DNA from 2 places in the Enterococcus sp. R12 genome. Region 1 is predicted to be linked to the other one. Evidence: riboswitches for the same ligand, from Rfam matches in the RefSeq annotation. Region 1 holds a riboswitch; the other holds the start of a gene.
What was found. A riboswitch is a leader RNA that binds a small molecule or an ion and turns the genes downstream of it on or off. The one in region 1 is predicted to bind FMN.
Positions count from the first base shown of each region.

Region 1 (4,213 bases):
CGATCCCAATCAAATCTCCTTCTGATTCTCGATTTTCATCATCGGCGACAATCACTAAGCCGCCTTTTTTTAACCATTCCACTGCTTGTTCTACTTTATGCATCGTCTGCCTTCTTTCATTTTCGTTGGTATTTGACATATTTCCCGATCATATCCGTCTCGATATTGACCCACTCCCCTTGTTTCAACTGCCCCAGCGTCGTCTGGTCTTTGGAATGGGGGATCAAGCTAACGGAAAATGCCTGTGCCGTCGTCTGGGTAACCGTCAAACTGACGCCATTGATCGCAATCGACCCTTGCGGAATGATTTCCCCTTGCACACTGACAGGATAAGCAAACGTCAAGATCAAGGCATTTTCCAACTGCTTTTTCTGGATCAAACGGGTCGTTACATCAATGTGGCCTGCGACAAAGTGGCCTTCAAAACGCTGCGTCGCTGCCATCGCTCGCTCCAAATTGACTTCGGCACCCACCGAGAGTTGTTTAAAGGTCGTTCGTTGAAAGGTTTCTGGCATGATATCCACCGTAAACGTCGTCGCTTGTTTGGCGATCGCCGTCAAACACGTCCCGTTGATCGCCATACTGTCTCCGATCTGGTAATCCGCCAGTAATCCTTCGGACGCACTGCAAGTTAGCTGGATCGTGCGGCTTTGCTTGCGGATCTCTTTGATGCGGCCTTTTTCCTGAATCAATCCTGTGAACATTCCTCTGGTCTCCTTCCTCGGATGCAAACATCTTCCCCAACTGCAGTCACCGTCACCTCTGTTAGCTGCTGCAGCTGTTTCGGGGTACGCTCACTGGTAAAACTTGCGAGACTATTGCCCCCAAGAAACTTTGGCGCCACATAGGTAATGCTTTCTTGCCACAGTCCGCTGGCTAAAAAGGCATCATGGATCGCAGCGCCTCCTTCTACGTATAGCGATTGGACCTGTCGTGCGGCAAGCTCCCTCAGCAATGAAACAATTGTCAACTCTTCCAGCTGGATCACTGACACATGAGCTGGCAAATCACTGACAGTTGTCTGCTGCGTAAAAATCCACACAGGTGCCGAATCATCGGCAAACAGTGCCAAATGGGGTTGCGACAGCGTTCGCCCCCGACGGTCTAACACGATGCGAATCGGCGGAAAGCTGGTTTCAACCGTGGTCAATAACGTGGGATCATCCGTCAACACCGTCTGACTGCCCACTAAGATTCCTTGATAGTCCCCACGTTCTTGATGGACGTTTTGCCAAACCGCTGAACCAGTGATCGCACTACGGGTTAACGCATCATGAGCGATCCGGCCATCTAAAGTGATCGCTTGCTTCAACGCCACGTAAGGTCGCTGATGCTGATGGTAAAAATTATAGTGTGGATTCAAACGGCGCACCGCTGTTTCTTCGATGCCCACCAACACGTCGATGCCCTGTTCTTCTAAAAAGCGCTTGCCTTGTCCAGCCACGATCGGGTTAGGGTCTAACTGGCCGATGACTACCTTTTTGATGCCGCTGTCGATGATCAGCTGGGTGCAAGGCGGCTGTTTTCCTTGATGGTTGCAAGGTTCTAACGTCACGTATAAAGTCGAATTGATTAGGTCTTCGGAGGAATGGCATTGTTCGATGGCGTTTCGTTCCGCATGGGGCTGCCCATAGACTAAGTGAGCCCCTTTAGCAATGACCCGTTGCTCTTTGACGATCACGGCGCCCACTAGCGGATTGGTAAAGGTTTGGTAACGCCCTTTTTTGGCTTCTGCGATCGCCAAACGCATGTATTCGTTATGCATCTTCCTTCCTCCTTTCAATAAAAAATGCCTCGTGAGAATCTCACGAGGCATAGACAAACAAGACCGGCAAAAAATCAATTTTAGACGCACTGCGCCCCTTGAAATTTTGTGGTTTTTCTTCTCCCATCCAGACTTTCACTGTCGGTGCCAGATTCACACTGGCTCCACCGCATAGCTATGCGGGTCACGGACTTCAAGCGTTGCGCTTGTCACCGTCGGTCGGGAATTACACCCTGCCCCGAAGAATACTATTCAATTCATGTGCATTTTAGCCCGACCATTTTTGTTTGTCAATAGGCCTGATTACAAGCCAATAGGAATTCCTCTTGGCTTTTTCTTTTGGCAACCCCAAAGCAGCGACAGCAGAAATCCCTTGTCGTTCCGCCATTTTCCTAAGCTGCAGCAAGGCGATTTTGCCTGAAAAAAAATACAAGAAAACCTAGGTTAAATATTTTTTCTCGAGCGAAGCCATTTATCGAACTCCGTCACGAGTAAGACGACCATCCCGGAAGCTGCTGAGATGACCCAGCCGATCAAGGACATGTCCTCCGTATGAAAGGCGCTTTGCATAAATGGAACATAGGTCAATAACAGTTGCAGAACCAGCATCACACCAATGATCACGAACGCTTTTGGATTGGTGAAGGAAGCTTTAGAAAACGCTGGTGCACTGGTACGGATGTTGAACAAATAAAAAATCTTACTTAAGACCACGATATTGACCATCATGGTACTAGCAACGGCTTCGCTGACGCCTTGTAGCAAGAGCCAGTCATGGGCGATCAAACTGATGACTGCCATCAAGATCGATACATACGCCATCTGCCAAATATCGTGACGATTCAACAATTTATTACCTGTCTTTCGCGGTTTGCGGCTCATGATCCCAGACTCTGCTGGTTCAAAAATAAACGCAAACTGGATCGTAATAGCAGAAACCATGTTGATCCACAGCAGTTGCGTCGCCTGCAACGGCAATTCTTTTTGCATCATGATCGTAAAGGCAATGATCAGCCCTTCGGCAAAAGATGTCGGCAACAGAAACAGAATGCTCTTTTTGATGTTGTCATAGATCCTGCGTCCTTCGCGAATCGCTAAGGACATGGTACCGAAATTGTCATCGGTCAAGATCATATCAGCAGAATCTTTGGCTACATCCGTGCCGCTGATCCCCATCGCTACACCGATATCCGCCCGCTTCAACGCAGGGGCATCGTTGACACCGTCCCCTGTCATCGCCGTGACTTTGCCTTTGGTTTGCAGCGCTCTGATAATGTCCAATTTATTTTTCGGCGTGGTTCGTGCAAAGACTTGATTCGTCAAGGCAGCATCTTGAAATTCAGCTTCGCTCATCTGATCCAACTCGGCACCAGTCACGACGTGAATCTCATCCGCTAAGCCAAGCTTTTCCCCAATCGCTTTGGCGGTCAGAGGGTGATCGCCAGTGATCATTTTCACTTGAACACCGGCTTGGTTCATTTCCTTCAGGGAGGCAATCACTTCTTCTCGCGGCGGATCGATGATCCCAGCGATCCCTAGTAATTGCAGCCCTTGCTCAAAAATCGTTTCATCAATGTGATCGATCGAAACTTTCTGATAGCCCACCGCTACCACTCGTTTGCCTTCTGCCGACAAGCGGCGGACATGGCCTGTCCAATAGGCTTCATCAAAAGGCGCCGCTTGTTTTTGCACCATTTCAAACAATTTATCTGGGGAGCCTTTAACAAATAGCAAGCGTTCCCCCGCAGGGTTTGCCACTAGTTTCGCCATGTAGCGGTTGTCTGAATCAAAGGGCAGCATATCCAGTTCTTGGTAAGCGGGTGCTTGCGGATAGGCAAATTGCTTATGATACAGCGTCAAAAAGGAGCCGTCTGTTGGTTCCCCATTGATCGTCCAGTGATTTCCTTCTGGGACTAATACCGTATCGTTGGCTTCGTAACCAGCTTCCAAAAACAACTGCAAGGTGTCTTGCGCGTGGACGTCCTCCTGCTTTGGACGAATTTCTCCCACCGGCGCATAGCCGTCACCCGTCACTTCATATTCCTGCTCAGCCAATACGATGTCTTTGACCGTCATTTCGTTTTTGGTCAGGGTACCTGTTTTATCCGTCGCGATCACATCCACTGAGCCTAGCGTTTCAACCGCTGGCAGCGTTTTGATGATGGTGTGCTTGTTTTTTGCCATGTCGCTGACACCCATCGCCAAAACCACCGAGGTCGTTGCTGGCAATCCTTCTGGGATCGAGCCGACGATCATGGTGACAACGGCTAAGGATAAGACAGAGATCGCATAGGTTTGCTGGAACAAACTGACGACAAATAGCAAGACCGCCACGCCCATGATCACATAGGTGATGCCTTTCCCCAGTCCATCGATCTCTTTCATCAACGGCGTTTTTCGTTCTTCCGTTTGATTGACTTCAGCTGAGATTTTCCCGATCTCAGTCTT
Region 1 covers NZ_CM176874.1:3,338,127-3,342,339, forward strand. The annotation lists gene ribB (3,4-dihydroxy-2-butanone-4-phosphate synthase) at 1-139, opposite strand, end outside; gene ACTW1R_RS15580 (riboflavin synthase) at 117-704, opposite strand; gene ribD (bifunctional diaminohydroxyphosphoribosylaminopyrimidine deaminase/5-amino-6-(5-phosphoribosylamino)uracil reductase RibD) at 689-1,765, opposite strand; FMN riboswitch at 1,877-2,015, opposite strand; gene ACTW1R_RS15590 (HAD-IC family P-type ATPase) at 2,210-4,213, opposite strand, start outside.

Region 2 (4,213 bases), 900 kb from region 1:
GATCCCAGCCCCGCCTAAGCGGCTGAGATAGTCTGCTAATGCCGCATCTTTGTCTGTCGTTTGCTCTACGAACAAGCCGATATTGCTGCGGTTCATCGAATAACGGTAGACATTGGCGTTCTTTGCTAATAATACTTGCCGTATATCTGCTTCCACTTGTGCTGTTGCAGTAGCCGTCAAGGCTAACGTAACGGGTGCCTTCAAGCGTTTCTTTACTTCACCAAGCTGCAAGTACTCTGGTCGAAAATCAATGCCCCATTGCGAAACACAATGGGCTTCATCCACCACGAGCATGGCGATCTTAACCTGTTCCAATTGATGCAAAACAGCTTCTTGTACGATCATTTCTGGACTTAAAAACAAAAACTTGTACTTCTGCAAATGCTGCATCACATACTGGCGATCAGCAAGGTCCAATTGACTATTAAACGCAATCGCGTGTTTTTCCCCTTGCTTTTGTAAGCCGTAGACTTGATCTTCCATCAAAGAGACTAACGGCGAGATAATGATCACGATCCCGTCTACTAGGTACCCTGGCAGCTGATAGCACAGACTTTTGCCATTCCCAGTAGGCAGAATCGCTAACGTATCTTGCTGTGCTAAAACACTTTCGATGACTTCTTTTTGTCCTTGGCGGAATGTTTTGAAACCAAAATACTGATTCAGTGCATCTTCTAACATCGAATCCCCCGCTTCTGAGCAATCTGTAACAAACGAATCGTCAAAAAATCAGTCGTAAGAAGCGCCTGTAATTCTTGATAGCTATTTTTCCAAGAAGCTTCTGGCAGCTTTTTCAGCAACGCTGTATCAAAGCGCTGAAAAGGAAACGTTGGATCAAGCAATGCCCACTCAATCAAATGATCATTAACAGTTCCTCGTTTGATCCTTCTTTTTTCCATAATCTGCTCGACAGAATCGCCTCGCAAAAACAATGCTCGGCTTTCCACCATGCTTTGGTTTAAATTTCTCTTTAGAAAAGGCGACAATCCTCGAAACAGGATCGTCTGGGGCGTTTTTTCGATCAAGGTTAAAAATTGATGGATCGAAGCTCCTACATAAAGAGTGTCCCAAGGCTTACTTTGAACATTTTCTGGTAAAAGCTGAAAAAACGCCTGCCCTAGAATATCTGGACCCGATAAGGTGCCCGCTAAAAAATCTGCCACTTCTGCGGGAAGCTGGTCAAAAATTGCTGATAGCTCTTGATACAGGCACTTTTTGATGTCAGGATTGTGACGGATCAGCTGACGGACAGGTTCTGTATAGAGTGGCGTGTTTTCAACGGGAATATACTGATTGGTCACGCCTTGATACGCAGCTGCTTGAACCAGCAGTCGAACAAAACGCCAAGCCTCCTCCGTCGTTCGTCCATAACGAAAGTAATTCGCATAACGCAACAATCGTTCACCTGGCTGCTGGCTGTTTATAGCGGTTGTTTTGAGCAGCAGACCATCTGAATCTCGACTTAGAGCCCCTCGTTGGATCAAGTCAGCGAGCGTTTGTTGATACGCTTTCTCATTCAACTGGGGCAACGATTGAAAGAGACCTAAGCGATCATAAAAAAAGGCATAACTCAAGACAGAGCTAGTACGCTTACCAATGAGAATTTGATAAAGTGTTGATGGGCGCAGCTTGTCAGTATCAGAAAACAGCGCTAAAATAAAAGAATCCATATTTCCCCTCCAGAAAGGACTAAAAAATGTCACAACGCTGTAAAATTATTCCTGAGCGCTGCATTGCTTGTGGCCTATGTGCGATCTATGCCCCCGAGATCTTCGATTATGATGAAGACGGGATCGTTTTATTTGCCCAAGAACCAAATGCTCGGCAACAGTTTATCATAGAAGACCAACAAGAAAAAGTCAAAACTGCTTATCGCAAATGCCCTACCCGTGCGATTATCATGGAAAAATAAAAAAAGCCGACTTGCCATTGACAGACCTTTCGTCTGCAACAGCAAGTCGGCTCATTTTTTTATTTTCCTATAGCAGAATGATGGGGCTGCTTACGAGCCAACCATGGCAGCAGTTTGGCGTGAAGTGCTAAAAAGACGGCACTGACGATTGCGCCTTTGACCAAATTGAAAGGTAAGATCCCGATCGCCACATATTGCGGCAAAGACATTCCTAAAAATTGATCGGCTGTGACCCCGAAAAAGCGCAGGTAAAGCGGTGTGATCACAAATAGGTTCGCCACACTCATAAAAATCGTTACCGACAAGATACCGCTGATGACACCAACCATTTTGTTTTTGGTGTGAATACCTTTGCGGAAAAAGTAGTACATTGGCAAAGTAAAGGCACATGATGCTAAAAAGCTTGCCGTATCCCCCACCATATCAGCAGGTGAAAAACCAGATAAGAACAAATGCAGCACCGAACGAATGAAAGCAGTCAATACCCCGCTCCAAGGACCAAATAAAAACATCATGATCATCACGGGAATATCACTAAAATCGATCTTTAAAAAGCTGAATGCTGGGAAAATCGGAAAAGCGATAAATTGCAAAATTGTTCCCATAGCAGCACACATGGCGATCGTCACCATTTTTCTTGTTTTGTTGTTCATCAGTATAAATCCTCCTAAGTTCAGGATTCCTCTTCAAACGAACCTATTAAATTTCCTCGGCTTTCTTGTCGGCGCCAGACAAAAAATACCCTCTTTTTTCCACAGGGAAAAAAGAGGGTATTCGAAATAGCCATAAGCAAATCAAATACGCTCTATCTTCTTTATCCAGACTGTACTGTCGGTATCGGAATTTCACCGATTCAGCTATTTCCGAAGAAATAGGTCGTGGACTATAACCACCGGTCGGGAATTGCACCCTGCCCCTGAAGACGAACCTTTATTCTATTTATTACATGTTCTATTATACACAAAATCTAAAAATTAACAATAGTTACGTTTTCAGATACTTTTCAATTATTTTGCACTGTTTTTCAGCTGGCTGACTTCCTTCTTCGTCAGCTCTCGGTATTCCCCTGGACGAAGACCTTTCAAATCTAACGGACCATAATTTTCCCGTTTTAATTTTTGCACAGGCAAACCAACTGCTTTTAACATATTTTTGACTTGATGGTTGCGTCCTTCGTGGATCGTCAATTGCACAATACTAGATTGCGCTGTTTGATCTGTCGACAAGATCTCAAAGCGAGCAGGTGCCGTCTTACGGCCTTCGATCCGAATCCCTTTTGTCAATGGGAGCAGCTGCTTTTTATCCGCAATCCCTTTGACTTTGGCAACGTACACTTTGTCGACTTCGTGTTTCGGATGCATCAGTGTCTGTGACAATTCCCCATCATTTGTCAGCAATAACAAACCAGAGGTATCATAGTCCAAGCGCCCGACGGGATACACCCGTTCAGGAACTTCAGCAAAATAATCCAAAACGACTTTGCGCTTTTTATCATCCGTTACAGCTGAGATCACACCACGAGGTTTGTAGAATAGATAATAGACGTGTTGTTCTTGTTCGATTGGTACACCATCGACTTCAACAACATCTTTTGAGCTAACTTGGACCCCTAATTCTTTGATCACTTGCCCGTTGACACGCACTCGGCCTTCAGTTATCAATCCTTCAGCTTTTCTTCTTGAGGTGATGCCAGCATGGGCAATCACTTTTTGCAAACGTTCCATCTTCATTCTCCTTCTGTTTCTGCTTGTTTGTAGCGGTCGTAAAAAAGATCAAACGGTGCATCTTCTTCAAGTTCATCTTCCATGGATTGGATATCGGGTAATTCAGCCAAACTTTTTAAGCCAAAATAATCCATAAAGTATTCCGTCGTACCATATAGGATCGCTCGTCCTGGTCCGTCAACGCGGCCTTTTTCTTCAATCAGTCGTTTTGCCACCAATTTTTGAACCGATCCGCTAGATTGGACGCCGCGGATCTCTTCTACTTCCATCCGAGTGATCGGCTGCTTGTAAGCAATGATCGACAACGTTTCTAAAGCGGCCTGAGACAACGAGCTGCCCATCGGTGATTCAGCATATTTCTTCAATAAAGGGGCAAATTGTTTCTTGGTGGTCAAAATGAAATGATTGCCCACTTCAAGAATATGCAACGCAGTATGTTCATTTTCTTCATATTGCTGATTTAGTTCCTGCAAATGCTGATAGACACTGGCAGTATTGCTTTTGACTAAGTAACTCAATTCTTCAAGACCGATCCCCTCATCACCGACGACGAATAAGATCGCTTCTAATTCACTAT
Region 2 covers NZ_CM176874.1:2,441,299-2,445,511, forward strand. The annotation lists gene ACTW1R_RS11255 (RecQ family ATP-dependent DNA helicase) at 1-681, opposite strand, end outside; gene ACTW1R_RS11260 (helix-turn-helix domain-containing protein) at 675-1,670, opposite strand; gene ACTW1R_RS11265 (ferredoxin) at 1,697-1,912, shown strand; gene ACTW1R_RS11270 (ECF transporter S component) at 1,972-2,565, opposite strand; FMN riboswitch at 2,716-2,840, opposite strand; gene ACTW1R_RS11275 (pseudouridine synthase) at 2,920-3,636, opposite strand; gene scpB (SMC-Scp complex subunit ScpB) at 3,639-4,213, opposite strand, start outside.
Region 2: another riboswitch for FMN. It lies ahead of ACTW1R_RS11270 (ECF transporter S component); the one in region 1 lies ahead of ribD (bifunctional diaminohydroxyphosphoribosylaminopyrimidine deaminase/5-amino-6-(5-phosphoribosylamino)uracil reductase RibD).